DNA from 4 places in the Candidatus Photobacterium acropomis genome. Region 3 is predicted to be linked to each of the others. Evidence: predicted binding sites of a transcription regulator. Region 3 holds the regulator's gene; each other region holds the start of a gene.
The links. Region 3 encodes CRP, which controls carbon source genes, mostly activating them, when cyclic AMP is high. Its sites were predicted from a motif close to TGTGANNNNNNTCACA; they were not measured.

Region 1 (4,258 bases), 370 kb from region 3:
AGTGCAACGCTGAAACGTGATAGTGCAAACAAGCTACGCGCAACTAAAGCACAATATCAAAAGATGCTAGCAGCAATGAAACGTGCAGAGCAAAAGATGGAGCCTGTATTAGATACGCTTCGTGACAACACGTTATACCTAAAGCATAACTTAAATGCAGCAGCGATTGGCTCGCTACAGGGTGAATTCAACTCACTACAACGTGAAATTCAACAAGCAATCCGTGATATGAATAGCGCGATTGCAGAATCTAACCGCTTCATTGGTCACCTTAAAAAGTAACACAAACAATAGTGAGTCAACTTAGGTTGGCTCACTGCCTACTCCTTTCTTTTCTCAAGCGACACACTCTTTCTTACTCCTACTTTCTGCTTTCACTTTACTACCTGTCTTTTTCAAATCCCAGATACAACAATCCCCCGATTGTTACCAACCGAGGGATTGTTTATGAATTAATGATCAGCGATCAGTAATTACTTAGTACGGCTTGCACGCTTACGATCGTTTTCAGTAAGAAGCTTCTTACGAATACGGATGCTTTCAGGCGTCACTTCTACTAGCTCATCGTTGTCGATGAATTCTAGTGCTTGCTCAAGTGTGTACTTGATAGCAGGAGAAAGAGTTTGCGCTTCGTCAGTACCAGAAGCACGAACGTTTGTTAGCTGCTTACCTTTCAGACAGTTAACTGTTAGGTCGTTAGAACGGTTATGAATACCGATGATCTGACCTTCGTAAACTTCATCTGCGTGCTCAGCGAATAGACGACCACGCTCTTGTAGGTTAAACAGTGCGTAAGTCAGTGCTTTACCTGTTGCGTTAGAAATCAATACGCCATTGTTACGTTGACCAATAGAACCACCTTTGTGTGGACCGTAGTGATCAAACGTATGGTAAAGAAGACCTGAACCTGAAGTTAATGTCATGAACTCAGTTTGGAAACCGATCAGACCACGAGAAGGCATCATGAAGTCCATGCGAACACGACCTTTACCATCTGGTGCCATATCAGTTAGCTCACCTTTACGAAGACCGATGTTCTCCATGATACCGCCTTGGTGTTCTTCAACCACGTCGATAGTCACAGTTTCAAACGGTTCCATTAGCTGGCCGTCTTCTTCTTTGATGATAACTTCTGGACGTGATACTGCTAGCTCGTAGCCTTCACGACGCATGTTTTCGATCAGGATAGATAGGTGAAGTTCACCACGACCTGATACGCGGAATTTATCTGGGTCTTCAGTTTCTTCAACACGTAGTGCAACGTTGTGTACTAATTCTTTTTGAAGACGCTCAAGGATGTTACGTGAAGTAACGAACTTACCTTCTTTACCAGCAAACGGAGAGTTGTTTACTTGGAAAGTCATGGTTACTGTTGGCTCATCAACAGAAAGTGGAGTTAGTGCTTCAACACAGTTCTGATCACAGATTGTGTCAGAAATCTTAAGCTCGCCAAGACCTGTGATTGCAATGATGTCGCCCGCTTTCGCTTCTTCAACTTCATGACGCTCAAGACCTAGGTAACCTAATACAGTACCTACTTTACCGTTACGCTTAGAACCGTCAGCACCTACGATAGTTACTTGTTGGTTTGCTTTCACAGAACCACGAGTAATACGTGCAACACCGATAACACCAACGTAAGAGCTGTAATCTAACTGAGAGATTTGCATCTGTAGTGGGCCATCAACGTCAACGTCAGGCGCTGCTACGTTGTCAACGATAGACTGGAACAATGGTTCCATGTTCTCGCCAGTTTCGCCTTCTTCTAGTGTTGCCCAGCCGTTAAGTGCTGATGCGTAAACCACTTGGAAGTCTAACTGTTCGTCAGTTGCACCTAGGTTGTCGAATAGGTCGAATACTTGATCCATAACCCACTCAGGACGTGCACCTGGACGGTCAATCTTGTTGATTACAACGATTGGCTTAAGACCGTATGCGAACGCTTTTTGCGTTACGAAACGTGTTTGAGGCATTGGGCCGTCAACAGCGTCAACGATAAGCAATACAGAGTCAACCATAGACATGATACGCTCAACTTCACCACCGAAGTCTGCGTGTCCTGGGGTATCTACGATGTTGATGCGGTAGTCATTCCAGTTAATTGCTGTGTTCTTAGCAAGGATGGTAATGCCACGCTCTTTCTCGATATCGTTAGAATCCATCACACGTTCTTCGGCTTCGCCGCGACCCTCTAACGTGCCAGACTGCTGTAGAAGTTTATCAACCAGGGTAGTTTTACCGTGGTCAACGTGAGCAATAATTGCGATATTTCTTAATTTATCGATCGGTTGATTAGACATTAGTTTCACATTCACTCAGAACATGCAGCATCTCGACTAGAAGCTACTTGATTAAAAAAACGGCTCATAATCTAACAGATTTTACGCCAAAACCCACGAAATATGTGATTTATATCACCAGCTTTTTTTCGACCATGCGCTAGAGCCGCATTTTTACTCGCTTTTTTGCTAAATTTTATTTTTTCCAAACCTTGTATTCAGCCCCTAAATACCCCTAAAAACTGACTTTTCTTCATAATTCACGCAAAATCTTCCCCAGACAGAACATAAGTCTCATTTAACAATAAAAAAACACTTTTTTAGGAACATTATGAATTGACAATAATTTTTAACATCGCGATAGTAAGCATGTTCTATTATTGTTAATAACAGCCAAAACGCACCAAAACAGTGCATTGATGTTTCATAATAGTGCAAGAATGGATTTATTAAGTCTTAGAAATGCGCAAGAAACCGCATTTTTAAGGCTTTTAAAAGTTGGCATGGTTTTAGCTAAAGAGTATTCAGCTCTGCTCATTCTCATTGATGAGCAATACATAGATTTGCGGCCATGCCCTTATATAACACCGGAGGTTACTCAAGATGTCAGTAGAAAACGTACTAGCGCTGATCCAGGAAAACGAAGTTAAATTTGTAGACCTACGTTTTACCGATACGAAAGGTAAAGAACAGCATATCTCGATCCCAGCTCATCAAATTGATGCTGATTTCTTCGAAGAAGGTAAAATGTTCGATGGCTCTTCAGTTGCAGGTTGGAAGGGTATCAACGAATCAGACATGGTAATGATGCCTGACGCATCAAGTGCTGTGCTAGACCCATTTACTGAAGACGCTACACTAAATATCCGTTGTGATATTCTAGAGCCAGCTACAATGCAAGGTTACGACCGTGACCCTCGCTCAATTGCTAAGCGTGCTGAAGAGTTCATGCGCTCTACAGGTATCGCAGATACTGTACTTATCGGTCCAGAGCCAGAATTCTTCCTATTTGACGATGTGAAGTTCAATACTGACATGTCAGGCTCTTTCTTCAAGATTGATGACGTAGAAGCGGCATGGAACACAGGTTCTGATTTCGAAGGTGGTAACAAAGGTCACCGTCCTGGCGTTAAAGGTGGTTACTTCCCAGTAGCACCAGTTGATTCATCACAAGATATCCGTTCTGCTATGTGTCTAATCATGGAAGAAATGGGTCTAGTTGTTGAAGCACACCACCACGAAGTAGCAACAGCAGGTCAGAACGAAATCGCTACACGTTTCAACACGCTAACAACAAAAGCGGATGAAATTCAGATCTATAAGTATGTTGTTCACAACGTTGCACACGCATTCGGTAAAACAGCGACTTTCATGCCTAAGCCACTAGTAGGTGATAACGGTTCTGGTATGCACGTTCACCAATCGCTAGCAAAAGACGGTGTTAACCTATTTGCTGGTGATAAGTACGGCGGCCTTTCTGAAACTGCACTTTACTACATCGGCGGTATCATCAAGCACGCACGCGCAATCAACGCATTCGCAAACCCATCAACTAACTCTTACAAGCGTCTAGTTCCTGGTTTCGAAGCTCCTGTTATGCTGGCTTACTCAGCACGTAACCGTTCTGCGTCTATCCGTATTCCAGTAGTACCAAGCCCGAAAGCACGTCGTATCGAAGTACGTTTCGGTGATCCAGCAGCGAACCCATACCTAGCTTTCGCAGCAATGCTAATGGCTGGTCTTGACGGTATCCAAAACAAGATCCACCCAGGCGAAGCTATGGATAAAGACTTGTACGACCTACCAGCAGAAGAAGCAGCTGAAATCCCAACAGTGGCAGAATCGCTACAAGGCGCACTACAAGCACTAGACGAAGATCGTGAGTTCCTAACTTCTGGTGGCGTATTCTCTGATGACTTCATCGATTCTTACATCGATCTGAAATCTCAAGATGTACAGAAGATCAACATGGCAACACA
Region 2 (4,258 bases), 1.3 Mb from region 3:
TCGTGCCCGTAGTGGCGTGAAAGCACTCATGGACTTAGTACCAGAACAAGCCAATGTTGTGCTTCCAAATGGTGAAAAGAAAAAAGTGCCAGCTAGCGAGCTACAACCGGGTGATGTGATTGAAGTCGTACCGGGTGAGCGTTTACCAGCCGACGGTCAAGTGTTAGATGTGGTTGCGAGCTTTGATGAAAGCGCATTAACGGGTGAATCTGTGCCAGTAGAGCGTACACCCGGTCAGAAAGTCATGGCAGGTAGCATGGCGTCAGATAAAGTGGTGCGCTTAACCATTATTTCTGCCCAAGGTGAAAATGCTATCGACCGTATTCTTCATATGATTGAAGAAGCTGAATCACGTAAAGCGCCACTAGAACGTTTCATTGATAAATTCAGTCGTTGGTACACACCTGCAATGATCCTATTGGCTGCATTAGTCATCATCATTCCGCCATTAGTCTTTGGTCAATCATGGGATGAGTGGATCTACAAAGGCTTGGCATTACTGTTAATTGCTTGTCCATGTGCGCTAGTCATTTCAACACCTGCAGCGATCACCTCAGGTTTAGCAGCAGCAGCACGTCGTGGCGCATTAATAAAAGGTGGTGCAGCCCTTGAGCAACTGGGTCATATTGAAACCGTGGCGTTTGATAAAACCGGCACGCTAACGGAAGGTAAGCCTGTTGTGACTGATTTAATTAGCTGGGATAACGATGACGACAAACTATTGCGTCAAGCAGCAGCGGTTGAATCTGGCTCGTTACACCCATTAGCAACAGCTGTTGTGAACCTTGCGCGAGAAAAATCACTACCAGTGGTTGAAGCTGAAAACCGTGAAGCGTTAGCTGGTCGTGGTATTCAAGGCACAACCGAAGACGATCACTTCATGTTATGTGCAGCCGATCGTCTTCCAGAAACCATTAGCTTAACAGCAGAGCAAGAGCAGCAAGGCATTGCGCTAGAAGGAGAAGGTAAAACGCTGGTGGTTGCCGTACGTAATCAACAAGCGGTTGGTCTTGTAGCATGGCGTGATAACTTACGCAGTGACGCACTTGAAGCGATTACCAAACTAAAACGCATCGGTGTTAATTCAGTCATGCTAACGGGTGATAACCCACGTGCCGCTGCAGCGATTGCTAAAGAGATCAACATTGATTTCCGCGCAGGTTTACTGCCAGAGGATAAAGTCTCTGAAGTGCGTAAACTCAATACCAATCACACAGTAGCTATGGTTGGTGATGGTATTAACGATGCGCCAGCGATGAAAACTGCCACCATTGGTGTTGCAATGGGCGGTGGTACGGATGTGGCACTAGAAACAGCAGATGCGGCGATCACCCATAACCGGGTGTCAGAGTTGCCAGTGATGATTGAATTGTCTCGCGCTACATTGAGCAATATTCGTCAGAACATCACATTAGCACTCGGTTTAAAAGTGGTCTTTTTAGTCACTACATTACTTGGCTTTACAGGGCTTTGGGTCGCGGTATTAGCAGATAGTGGTGCAACTGCATTGGTAACCTTAAACGCATTGCGCTTACTTCGCTTTAAACCTAAAAAATAACTACAGTTATTAGCAATTGAGCTAATCTTTTAAACGGCATGACAGAGCAAAGCGCTGAGTTATGCCGTTTTTTTATGGGGCTGATTTGTTAGAAAAGTGGAGAATTTAAGAAAAATAACCGAGCAGAATGAGAAAATTTTTTGTGATTGTTGCAATAAGATAACGTTTACTTGTGACTTGAATCATATTTACATGTAACAAAATTTTTCGTTACTTTTTGTAGGTGTGATTGGGCTCACTAAAACTCATTAAATCATTGGGTATTGTAACTAGGTCTTTTGATAGAGCATGTTGCTATGTTTTTGACTCTTTCTATCAAAACATTCTATTAATAATGAGTTTCATGGAACCTCTCTGAACCTACAACAGAGCCGTTTAAACTAAAGGGTAACATTATGTCTGACAATAAAGTATTCCACCTAGGTGTTAATAAAGCTGATCTTAATGGTGCTGAGCTTGCCATCATTCCTGGCGATCCTGCACGTGTTGAGAAGATTGCAAACTTAATGGATAACCCAGAGTTTCTTGCAAGCTCTCGTGAGTACACACTTTTCCGTGCTCAACTAGACGGTAAATCTGTTGTGGTGTGTTCAACGGGTATCGGTGGTCCATCAACGTCTATCGCAGTAGAAGAGCTAGCACAGCTTGGTGTAACGACGTTCCTACGAGTGGGTACAACAGGTGCAATCCAGCCAAACATCAACCCAGGTGACATGATTGTAACAACAGGTTCAGTACGTTTAGACGGTGCAAGCCTGCACTTTGCTCCAATGGAATTTCCTGCAGTGGCAGACTTCGGTGTGGCAACAGCAATGAAACAAGCGTGTGATGAAGCACATGCGGTAGTACACACAGGTGTAACTGCATCAAGTGATACCTTCTACCCAGGTCAAGAGCGTTACGATACATTCTCTGGCCGTGTTGTTCGTCGTTTCCAAGGCTCGATGAAAGAGTGGCAGGAAATGGGCGTGCTTAACTTTGAAATGGAATCAGCAACGCTATTAACTATGTGTGCAAGCTCTGGCTTACGTGCTGGTTGTGTCGCTGGTGTTATTATCAACCGTACTCAAAAAGAGATTCCAGACCACGCAACGCTTAAAGAAACAGAAGCGAAATCTATTAAGATCGTGGTAGAAGCTGCACGTAAAATGCTAGCTGAATAAAATTTAATTCTTTTAAAGAATATATTAGAAAGCCGCTCTTAGGAGCGGCTTTTTGTTTGAGATAAATGATTAATCAAGACGTTGGTTGAATAGCATTAGTTTAGCTTTAATAAATAAGCAGTTTGATGAGTCGTTATTACTAAAGTGATATTTGAAATTTGTTTCGCTATTAAATCTATCTAAATAATAATCAGCTAGTGGATCATATTTACTACTGTTAATCCAAGTGTAAAACTTGCCTAACTCGTAACTGACTTTGCGGCTGAAATCTGAACGTGGTGATAGAAGAGATGCATACTCTAAATCTACTATATTCATGGATTGAAGATTATCTTTTATTTCATAGATGAGAGGTACAAGTGCTTTTTTGTAATCTTCAAACATTATTTCAAGTTCTTGCTGATGTATATCATTTTCAAAAATTGTGATCAGATTGGAAATAACATCATTGTAGTAATCATTGTTAAGTCTTTTGGTTGATTCGATTTTTAAAATATATAATTGTTCAATGAAATTATCTTTAGTCTCAATGCGTTGCAGTGATAACTTTTTCTTGAAATTATCATATAAAGTATTAATTTTTTTAGAAATCACATCTAAGTAGTTGTATCTGGTAATAAGAAATAGCATGAGCTCTTTTGAATTAAGGTTCATAACTAAATCATCTTCATCTAATTTATTACTATATAGATGGACGGTAAGTTCTCCGTCATTGGAGTAGCTATCAAATGGCCAGCTTGCAAATCTTTTAGAAGTCGATTGGTTAAGGTTTACAGGGTGAGCTCCGAATGACGCTCTTATCGATTTAAAATAACTGTTATCATCTTCATCAAATATTCGTTGTGAAAAGCAGATTCTCTCTCCCGAGAAAGGTACTGTTTTGGGATTTATAAATACACGATGCAGTTGTGCTATAGACTCAGAAACAAGATCGATTGATGATATTAGAGAGAACATCTGCATGACACGAACATCAATATTTTCATCTAGTTCTGGAGCGTGCTGCAAGTGTCTTATTGATACGGTCAACCAATCCATACAAGAGCAAATTAAATTCCAGTGGTTCTTTCCATTGTTATTACTATAAGCATTAAAGACAAAGTTTGAATTGGAATTTACTAAATCCCTAAAATTTGAAATTTTTTCATCAGTAATACTGTTTTTCATTCTCTAAAACTCTATAACTTTATGATAAATAATAAAATACCACAAAGCTTAAAGTTATTAACTACGATCCTTGACCTCAACTTAACTTGAGGTTTTATCCTTGCTTTAAATCAATCTCGCTGGTGGCGAAATTACAGAAATTAAAGCAAGGAGAAAAACAATGACACAGTTTGTTGATAAAGGGATTTTAGCGTTAGCGAATGTAGTGGAAATTGACAGTAACGCATGGTTTCAAGGGCATACGGGGGCGGCATTACTGGCAGGTAACTCATTACTTCATAGTGGGGTGCTTAATGATTTAGCTAAGCAGAGTTTGCAAGAAAGATTAGCTCAGTTTGTTGATGATAATCTGCATTTAATGAATCCATTA
Region 3 (4,258 bases):
TTTGGTGCAGAAGCTAATGACTTCGGCCAATTAGAGCAATTTTTCAAGCAATATGGTGAAGATGGTACAGGCCGTTTTCGTCGTTATCTTCACACCTTTGATGAAGCCGTTCCCTATAACCAAATGCCCGGTACGTTTACGCCATGGCAAAAGCTGGCAGAAAATACCGATTTACTTTTCTATGAAGGTTTACATGGTGGCGTCGTTGATGGGGATATTAACGTCGCGCAACATGTTGATTTACTGATCGGCATGGTACCGATCGTTAACCTTGAGTGGATCCAGAAGATCGTCCGTGATACCCGCGATCGTGGCCATTCACGTGAAGCGGTAATGGAGTCTATCGTTCGCTCGATGGACGACTACTTAAATTACTTAACACCTCAGTTCTCACGCACTCATATTAACTTCCAACGTGTTCCTACGGTTGATACCTCAAACCCTGTCAGTGCGAAAGGTATTCCAAGCCTTGATGAAAGCTTTGTGGTGATCCGTTTTCGTGGCTTAAAAAATGTCGACTTCCCTTACCTACTTGCAATGATCCAAGGCTCATTTATGTCGCGTCATAACACCCTTGTTGTCCCTGGTGGGAAGATGAGTTTTGCGATGGAACTGATCATGAGACCGCTGATCGAGCAGCTCATCAATACAGGTAAAATTAGCTAACATTAAAACCAATAAAAAAGGTTGGCGTAATGCCAACCTTTCTCTAATCAAACAAATATTAACGGCTTAAGCGCTGATCACTTCATAAGAATGCGTAAGCTCTACCCCTTTACCCAGCATCAAACATACCGAACAATATTTCTCTAATGAATCGGCAACAACATTCGCCACCGCAGATTCATCTAAATCAAAACCAGACACCACAAAATGCAGATTTGCTTGTGTAAATAAGCGTGGAGCTTGATCTCGGCGCTGGGCTGAAATTTGCACTTCACAACCGACAATATTTTGCGCTTGTGCTTTCAATCCACTGACAACATCGACTGAACTACAGCCACCAGCAGCCATCAATACGAGCTCCATTGGACTTGGGGCTTTATCGCCACCGTTGCCATCCATTACCACACTATGACCTGAGTTTGATTGACCTAAGAAAGTCATATCTTCTACCCATTTGACTCGGGATTGCATCGCTTAATCCTTATTTAGATGCCCAAAGATAACGACTAGTCTTATTGATAAATCTAATAATGTAAATCGATTTTGGTATCCCGTCCTCTTCGTGCTACAGACTCATTTTTACTTGCAAAAGCTGACCTGTTATTCGTGGTCAAATACCACTAATAGCAACTATCTCACCACGTTGTGATCCTGTGCACAGTTATCCATATCAAATGAGCGATTCTACTAGATCAATATCAAGAAAAAGGCGTAGAAAAAGGATACACTCTAACTTATTCAAGTTAGCTTGCAGCCCAGCGGCTGAATGGATACCCTGTCAGCAGACAGTTTTTTTTCCAGCATGGTGCTCGAAGAGAAAATGAATGCTGTTGGGCAACAAATGCAGAGGAAGTTAGTAATATGGTTCCAGGTAAACCGCAAACAGATCCAACTTTAGAGTGGTTTCTTTCCCATTGTCATATTCACAAGTACCCATCAAAAAGTACGCTGATCCACGCAGGTGAGAAAGCGGAAACTTTGTACTACATTGTGAAGGGTTCTGTTGCTGTACTAATCAAGGATGAAGAAGGTAAGGAAATGATCCTTTCTTACCTAAACCAAGGTGACTTTATTGGTGAGCTTGGCTTATTCGAAGAAGATCAAGAGCGTACTGCTTGGGTTCGCGCTAAGACTCCTTGTGAAGTAGCAGAAATTTCGTTTAAAAAATTCCGTCAGTTAATCCAAGTTAACCCTGACATTCTAATGCGTCTATCTGCTCAAATGGCTAGTCGTCTACAAGTGACGAGCCAAAAAGTAGGTGATTTAGCATTCCTAGACGTTACTGGTCGTATCGCACAAACATTGCTAAACCTAGCTAAACAGCCAGATGCAATGACGCACCCAGACGGCATGCAGATCAAGATCACTCGTCAAGAAATCGGTCAAATCGTTGGCTGTTCTCGTGAGACAGTAGGTCGTATTCTGAAGATGCTTGAAGAGCAGAACCTTATCTCTGCTCACGGTAAGACTATCGTTGTTTACGGTACACGTTAATTTAACGCTGTCATCGTATGAAAAAAGCCGCACACTGTTGCGGCTTTTTTAATGTCTTTTTAACTTTTCAAACAAGCATGAACCTGTTTTTTATCAAGCTTTGCTTCGTTAATTCTGGCACTATGCATGCAGTAAAAAAAGTAGCTAACATACTTTTTCATCTCTTCTTTCGCAGAGGTAATTTCATCACCACGCCCCATTTGTTTAAGTGCTATCTGCTGACACATGCTGTTGTAACGACTCAAGGTTTGGTTACATTCCTCGGTAGAGCTAAACTGCAAGCAACGCTTCGACTTCGCTTTATCACAAACCAGTGCATCACCATTTTGAGTTAACCATGAACGAGTACTATTGAGCATAAATGCAGTTTCAAAAGTGTTTTTAAAAGATTGATTTAACTGCTCATTATTAGCTAGTGTAAACTCACGCTTAGCAACAACGCGATCTTTATAAAGCAATTCAAATACCCAAGAACCACTGACTAACTCATAAGGTTCTGAAAACTGCCAAAGCGCCAAGTTTTTATCGTGTTTATACATGGTATCGGACCATGTTGATACCGTCGTTGCTTGCTCCGTTGCAGGGTTGACCAATTTAGGATGCGTCATACGCGCTGTAATAGGAAATGCCGTTTTTCCTTTCAGCTCATCACTGGCACCATCAGGGATCTCTACTGCATAACGAAACCCGATATATTGCCCAAGTTTCGGGATCACTAATTTATTGCTCGCCTTTACTGTATAAACAGCCCCAATTTGGCTGATCACACCAGCTTCTGAAATCGTCACCTTGGGTATATTGTTATCCACTGAAGATAAAGAGCTACATCCAGTCAATAATGATAATAACAGCCCTATTATTGTGTTCTTTCTAAGAGTCATATTACTTCCACCTAACAAAAAAGCACTGAAGAAAGAAATACTTATTGATAACTTTCTAACTAAAATAAAACATTAGATAATAAAGCAATGTGACATTTTTAACGTGCCGATAAGATCACAAATTGGCAATTAGACGCAAAATAAAATACCCAAAAGGAATAGCAAGGGCAGCCATAAATATTTCATCAATCCCATTCAAACTTTGTGTCTTTTATGAGAACAATTAATTTGTATTGTCTAAATTAAGTGCTACATTCTGCGTATTAATGGACTTTCTTTTTCTCGCGGTAATGGAATATGGATATCGAACGTTTTGCCCCGAATAGCTATACCACAGTACCTGGCGCTATCGCTCCTCAACCTACAACGATTGAGATGACAGGCTTTAGTGACCGTCGCTGTTACTTAGAGCAGCAAACAGGTTTACGTCGCTGCCCTGTTGAAGACAGTGGTATTTGGGGATCCCCCCTCGATAATTAACAGATTCAAAAAAAGCAGCCAAATGGCTGCTTTTTTATTAATACGTCGTTGTGGTTAGGAGTTATAGGTACTTTCAAAGATCTTATCTGCTGAAGCCTCAACAAAACCGGTATAGATCTCCCCATCCGGTTGTAAGTAGCGTTTAGCAAACTCATAGAAGCCACCAGGTACCTGCATATCACCATCACTAAAGGTAACAGACACTTTATCTGCCATGGTCGCTGATTGCTCTAACATCACTTTAGGATTGCCTTTTACCGCCCCTCCAGCTTGGTTAATGGCGAAACCACTGCATTCGAGAAAATGATTCACTTCGGCAATTTCGACAAATTGTTCTAGCTGGTTAATATCAATGGTGAAGTGATTCGCTCCATAACCGTGAGCTGCCACCCAACCTGCATATTCACTTTCTGCATTAAGAAAATGATACACCTCACTACTCAGTTGCCATGGTTTACCTTGATACAAAAAAGCTGGATCAGCAAAGTAGCCATCATCAACTTGATCAACCAGTTTGCGAACTTCGGTTTGCAATTCTGTTGAGCACAAGCCCAATTGCAACTCACTAATGAAAACCTTAGGCGCATTCGGATCAGGATGCTCAAAATGCTCAGCGTAGAGCTTTTTCTCTTTAAAATGGTAGCGTCCTTTTGGCTTATAGCCTACCGCAATAAAAGGTGCAGCTAACCTTGCCAGGCCACACTTAGGTAAACCAAAGGTGCGTAACGCAATATGAT
Region 4 (4,258 bases), 290 kb from region 3:
AATTAAAAATAAAGTATTTAAAGGGTGGCAATAAGCCGCCCTTTTTTATTTATACAACATAATGAGTAGTGGAAAATAATTAATAGTAATATATGGTTTTATTTTTAATCATTAATGTCATTATTAAATGATCTTAAACAAGTCTAGATGTTGACTCATATATATAAGCTCGATAGTATTTACTTCTCTTAAAAATAAAGACTCAGTATGTACTTTTCAAATTTACATAAAATATTATATGCATTATTTATCGCAATATTACTATTAGGTAGTAGTGTGAATGCTGCATATATGAGTCAAAATATATCAACTGCTCAGTCAGTAGTATCGTCTTTTAATATAAAAGACGTCTTGCAAAACCAGCACTCAGCCATTCAACAATCAGAACACTGTTGCTTGCAGTGTGATAATGGTTGTAGCGACTGTTCACATTGTCCGTGTTGTCGAGTATTACCTCGCACTAGCAGCAATGTCTTCAACTTACTTTCATTTCCTCCGTTAGTTATTGCGCGTATCAGTGATCTCTTGCCGATTGAATATTTCCAGGAGTCAGTGGTCGTTGCGGTAATAAAATCTATATATCGACCTCCGATAATAAAATAGTTCACTTATCTCTGAATATTATTCATGTTCGGATTAAGTATTAATTAAGAAATATTATTCACCCGACTAATATCGGTGAGTGATAGTTGTAAAGAATTAATGATGTGGCTTTATTTATAACGCTGCAGGAGAACTATTATGAAAAAATTACCATTTAAATTATTAACTAAAAATAGCGTTGTCAGTATTTTATTACTTGTGGCGATACTTATTATTCCTGATAACAACTTCATGAATATACCGAGTCATGAAATAAAACAGCTACTGCTATTTATTCTTTGTGTGCAGGGAATGAAAACGGGGTCAAATACCTTTATGACGGAGCAGGCAAAATAATGTATATGAAAGGATATGTGATGAAATCAAAATTACTAAATCTAATGGCTGACAAGCGACTTGCAAGCATGTTGTTATTGTTTATCTCACTGCTAATGCCACATGCAGTATTAGCACAACCGTCAAACGATGATAACTATGCATGCTCTCATCATTCTGACTGTCGACATCATGAGTCACACCATCATCAGGGATGCAGACATCATCATTCATATCATAGTCGATGCGAACATCACCATGATTGTAATGATAATCACCATGAAAATTGTGATCATCAAAAAGAACATCACAACGATGAACATCACTATTGCCAACATAATGATGACTGATCATTGCTATGAATTACTAGATTAGTTTTCTAGTATTAACTATCGATGTTAAGGCGCTTGAAGTGAAAGCGACAAGCGCCATTTTTAGAGTGTGAATGGTATGGACAATAAAAAATCATCTCAGATAGAACAATTATTAACGATTATGTCTCAGCTGCGAGACCCAAACCGTGGTTGTCCATGGGATTTGAAACAAAACTTTGATTCAATCGTTCCCTACACTCTTGAAGAAGCCTACGAAGTGGCAGATGCCATCGAGCAGAGAAACTGGAATGATGTAAAAGAAGAGCTAGGGGATTTACTGTTTCAAGTTATCTTCTATAGCCAGCTGGCAAAAGAGCAAGGGCTGTTTGAGTTTGATGATGTCGTAGCTGGAATTAATGAAAAGCTGGTTCGCCGTCATCCTCATGTTTTTAGTGATGTTGATTTTGCAGATGAAGCCGCAGTCAAACAAAATTGGGAAGCGGAGAAAGCCAAAGAGCGTGCGGAGAAAGAGCCAGATTCAAGTTTGCTGGCGAATATTCCTAATGCGTTACCTGCTTTGATGCGAGCAGATAAGATCCAAAAGCGCTGCGCAAATGTTGGCTTTGATTGGGATGAATTAGCACCAGTAGTTGATAAGGTAAAAGAAGAGCTCGATGAAGTCATGGATGAAGTGATTCAAGCGGTGCCTGAACAACAGAGAATTGAAGAAGAGTTGGGGGATTTGCTATTTTCGGTAGTAAATTTAAGCCGTCATCTCAATGTGAAACCAGAGCTTGCACTACAGAAAGCCAATAAAAAGTTTGAGAAGCGTTTTCGCCAAGTTGAAAAAAATGTGCTAGAACAAGGAAAGCTGATCAGTCAGTGTTCATTATCTGAACTTGATGCAGAATGGAATCGGGTAAAAGAGAAACAAGAATATAAATAATCATTCCCAAAAAGAATGTATTTGTATAGTTTTATCGCTGTAAGTGTTAGTTGAGTCTTAAAAAAGTAAGTTTTTCAAAGCCATATCACTAACTTGATTTGAGACAAAAAAAATCAAAGGGTGGTGTGATAGTTTTCACGTTGTGGCGATAAATGGTGTCTGGTATACTAATTTCCCGTCCAGATACTTTTTATCCTCTACACCAATCTTCCAGGTTAAACATGACAACGAATTACATTTTTGTTACGGGCGGAGTTGTTTCCTCTCTTGGTAAAGGCATTGCTGCTGCATCACTTGCAGCTATTCTAGAAGCACGTGGTCTAAACGTGACTATGATGAAGCTAGACCCTTACATTAACGTTGACCCAGGCACAATGAGCCCAATTCAACACGGCGAAGTATTCGTTACGGAAGACGGTGCAGAGACTGACCTAGACCTTGGTCACTACGAGCGTTTCATTCGTACCAAAATGACAAAGCGTAATAACTTTACTGCTGGTCGCGTGTACGCAGACGTGTTACGCAAAGAGCGTCGTGGTGATTACTTAGGCGCAACGATTCAGGTAATTCCTCACATCACCAATGAAATCAAATCTCGCGTATTAGCGGGTGCTGAAGGTCATGATGTAGCAATCGTTGAAGTAGGCGGTACTGTAGGTGATATCGAATCACTGCCATTCATGGAAGCTATTCGTCAATTAGCAGTAGAGCAAGGTCGTGAAAACACCATGTTCATGCACTTGACTCTTGTTCCTTACCTAGCAGCTGCTGGCGAAGTAAAAACTAAGCCAACTCAGCACTCAGTTAAAGAATTACTATCAATTGGTATTCAGCCAGATGTACTGATCTGTCGTTCAGACCGTATGATCCCTGCGAACGAGCGTGCGAAGATTGCACTGTTCTGTAACGTACAGGAAAAAGCTGTAATCTCAATGAAAGACGTAGATTCAATCTACAAGATCCCACAATTAATTAAGTCTCAAGGTCTTGATGAACTAGTGTGTAAGCGCTTTGGTATCACAGCACCTGAAGCTGATCTTTCTGAGTGGGAACAAGTAATCTACGAAGAAGCAAACCCAACTGCTGAAGTTACTATCGGTATGGTTGGTAAATACATTGAACTGCCAGACGCATATAAATCAGTGAACGAAGCGCTTAAGCACGCGGGTCTGAAAAATCGTCTGTCTGTTAAGATCAAATACATCGATTCTCAGGATGTTGAGTCTAAAGGTACAGAAGTACTTGCAGGTCTTGACGCTATCCTAGTTCCAGGTGGCTTTGGTAACCGTGGTGTTGAAGGTAAGATCCTTACTGCTCAATACGCACGTGAAAACAAAATTCCTTACCTAGGTATTTGTTTAGGTATGCAGGTTGCACTTATTGAGTTCGCTCGTAATGTAGCCAAAATGGCGGATGCGCATTCAACTGAATTTAATGCTGAAACTAAACACCCAGTTGTTGGTCTTATCACAGAGTGGGTAGATAGCGAAGGTAATGTTGAAGAGCGTACAGAGAAATCTGATCTAGGCGGCACAATGCGTCTTGGTTCTCAGCTATGTCATCTACAAGACGGTTCTAAAGCGCGTGCACTATATGCACAACCAACGATCCATGAGCGTCACCGTCACCGTTACGAAGTAAACAACATGCTACTACCTAAGCTTGAAAAAGCAGGTCTTAAAGTATCTGGTTTGTCTGCTGATAAGAAACTTGTTGAAATTATCGAAGTTCCGAATCATCCTTGGTTCGTAGCTGCACAGTTCCACCCTGAGTTCACATCAACACCTCGCGATGGTCACCCATTGTTTGAAGGCTTTGTTAAAGCGGCGGGCGAGTTCCACCGTGGTGAGCTTAACCAGTAAGGATTACTGATAGCTGTAGTGGTTATAGCTACAGCTATTTTTTTAGCTTTTAATTTGAAGATAAAGCAAGAGGAAACACAATGTCTAAGATCGTTAAAGTTCTAGCTCGTGAAATCATCGACTCACGTGGTAACCCAACAATTGAAGCAGAAGTTCACCTAGAAGGTGGTTTCGTAGGTATGGCTGCTGCGCCATCTGGTGCTTCAACTGGTTCTCGT

Region 1: typA (translational GTPase TypA) is a predicted target of CRP. The motif match lies at 2,404-2,419, and genes of this name have one in related genera.
Region 2: udp (uridine phosphorylase) is a predicted target of CRP. The motif match lies at 1,783-1,798, and genes of this name have one in related genera.
Region 4: pyrG (CTP synthase) is a predicted target of CRP. The motif match lies at 2,303-2,318, and genes of this name have one in related genera.

What each region holds. Positions count from the first base shown of each region.
Region 1 covers NZ_CP131609.1:325,840-330,097, forward strand. The annotation lists gene Q7657_RS08130 (DUF2959 domain-containing protein) at 1-282, shown strand, start outside; gene typA (translational GTPase TypA) at 474-2,300, opposite strand; gene Q7657_RS08140 (hypothetical protein) at 2,720-2,929, shown strand; gene glnA (glutamate--ammonia ligase) at 2,883-4,258, shown strand, end outside.
Region 2 covers NZ_CP131609.1:2,528,243-2,532,500, reverse strand. The annotation lists gene Q7657_RS18500 (zinc/cadmium/mercury/lead-transporting ATPase) at 1-1,558, shown strand, start outside; gene udp (uridine phosphorylase) at 1,954-2,721, shown strand; gene Q7657_RS18490 (hypothetical protein) at 2,791-3,888, opposite strand; gene Q7657_RS18485 (hypothetical protein) at 4,049-4,258, shown strand, end outside.
Region 3 covers NZ_CP131609.1:695,898-700,155, reverse strand. The annotation lists gene Q7657_RS09910 (phosphoribulokinase) at 1-666, shown strand, start outside; gene Q7657_RS09905 (OsmC family protein) at 733-1,137, opposite strand; gene crp (cAMP-activated global transcriptional regulator CRP) at 1,528-2,160, shown strand; gene Q7657_RS09895 (DUF3859 domain-containing protein) at 2,220-3,041, opposite strand; gene Q7657_RS09890 (hypothetical protein) at 3,339-3,521, shown strand; gene Q7657_RS09885 (DUF1338 domain-containing protein) at 3,576-4,258, opposite strand, start outside.
Region 4 covers NZ_CP131609.1:984,158-988,415, forward strand. The annotation lists gene relA (GTP diphosphokinase) at 1-2, shown strand, start outside; gene Q7657_RS11385 (hypothetical protein) at 742-939, shown strand; gene Q7657_RS11390 (hypothetical protein) at 1,021-1,272, opposite strand; gene mazG (nucleoside triphosphate pyrophosphohydrolase) at 1,369-2,178, shown strand; gene pyrG (CTP synthase) at 2,400-4,040, shown strand; gene eno (phosphopyruvate hydratase) at 4,121-4,258, shown strand, end outside.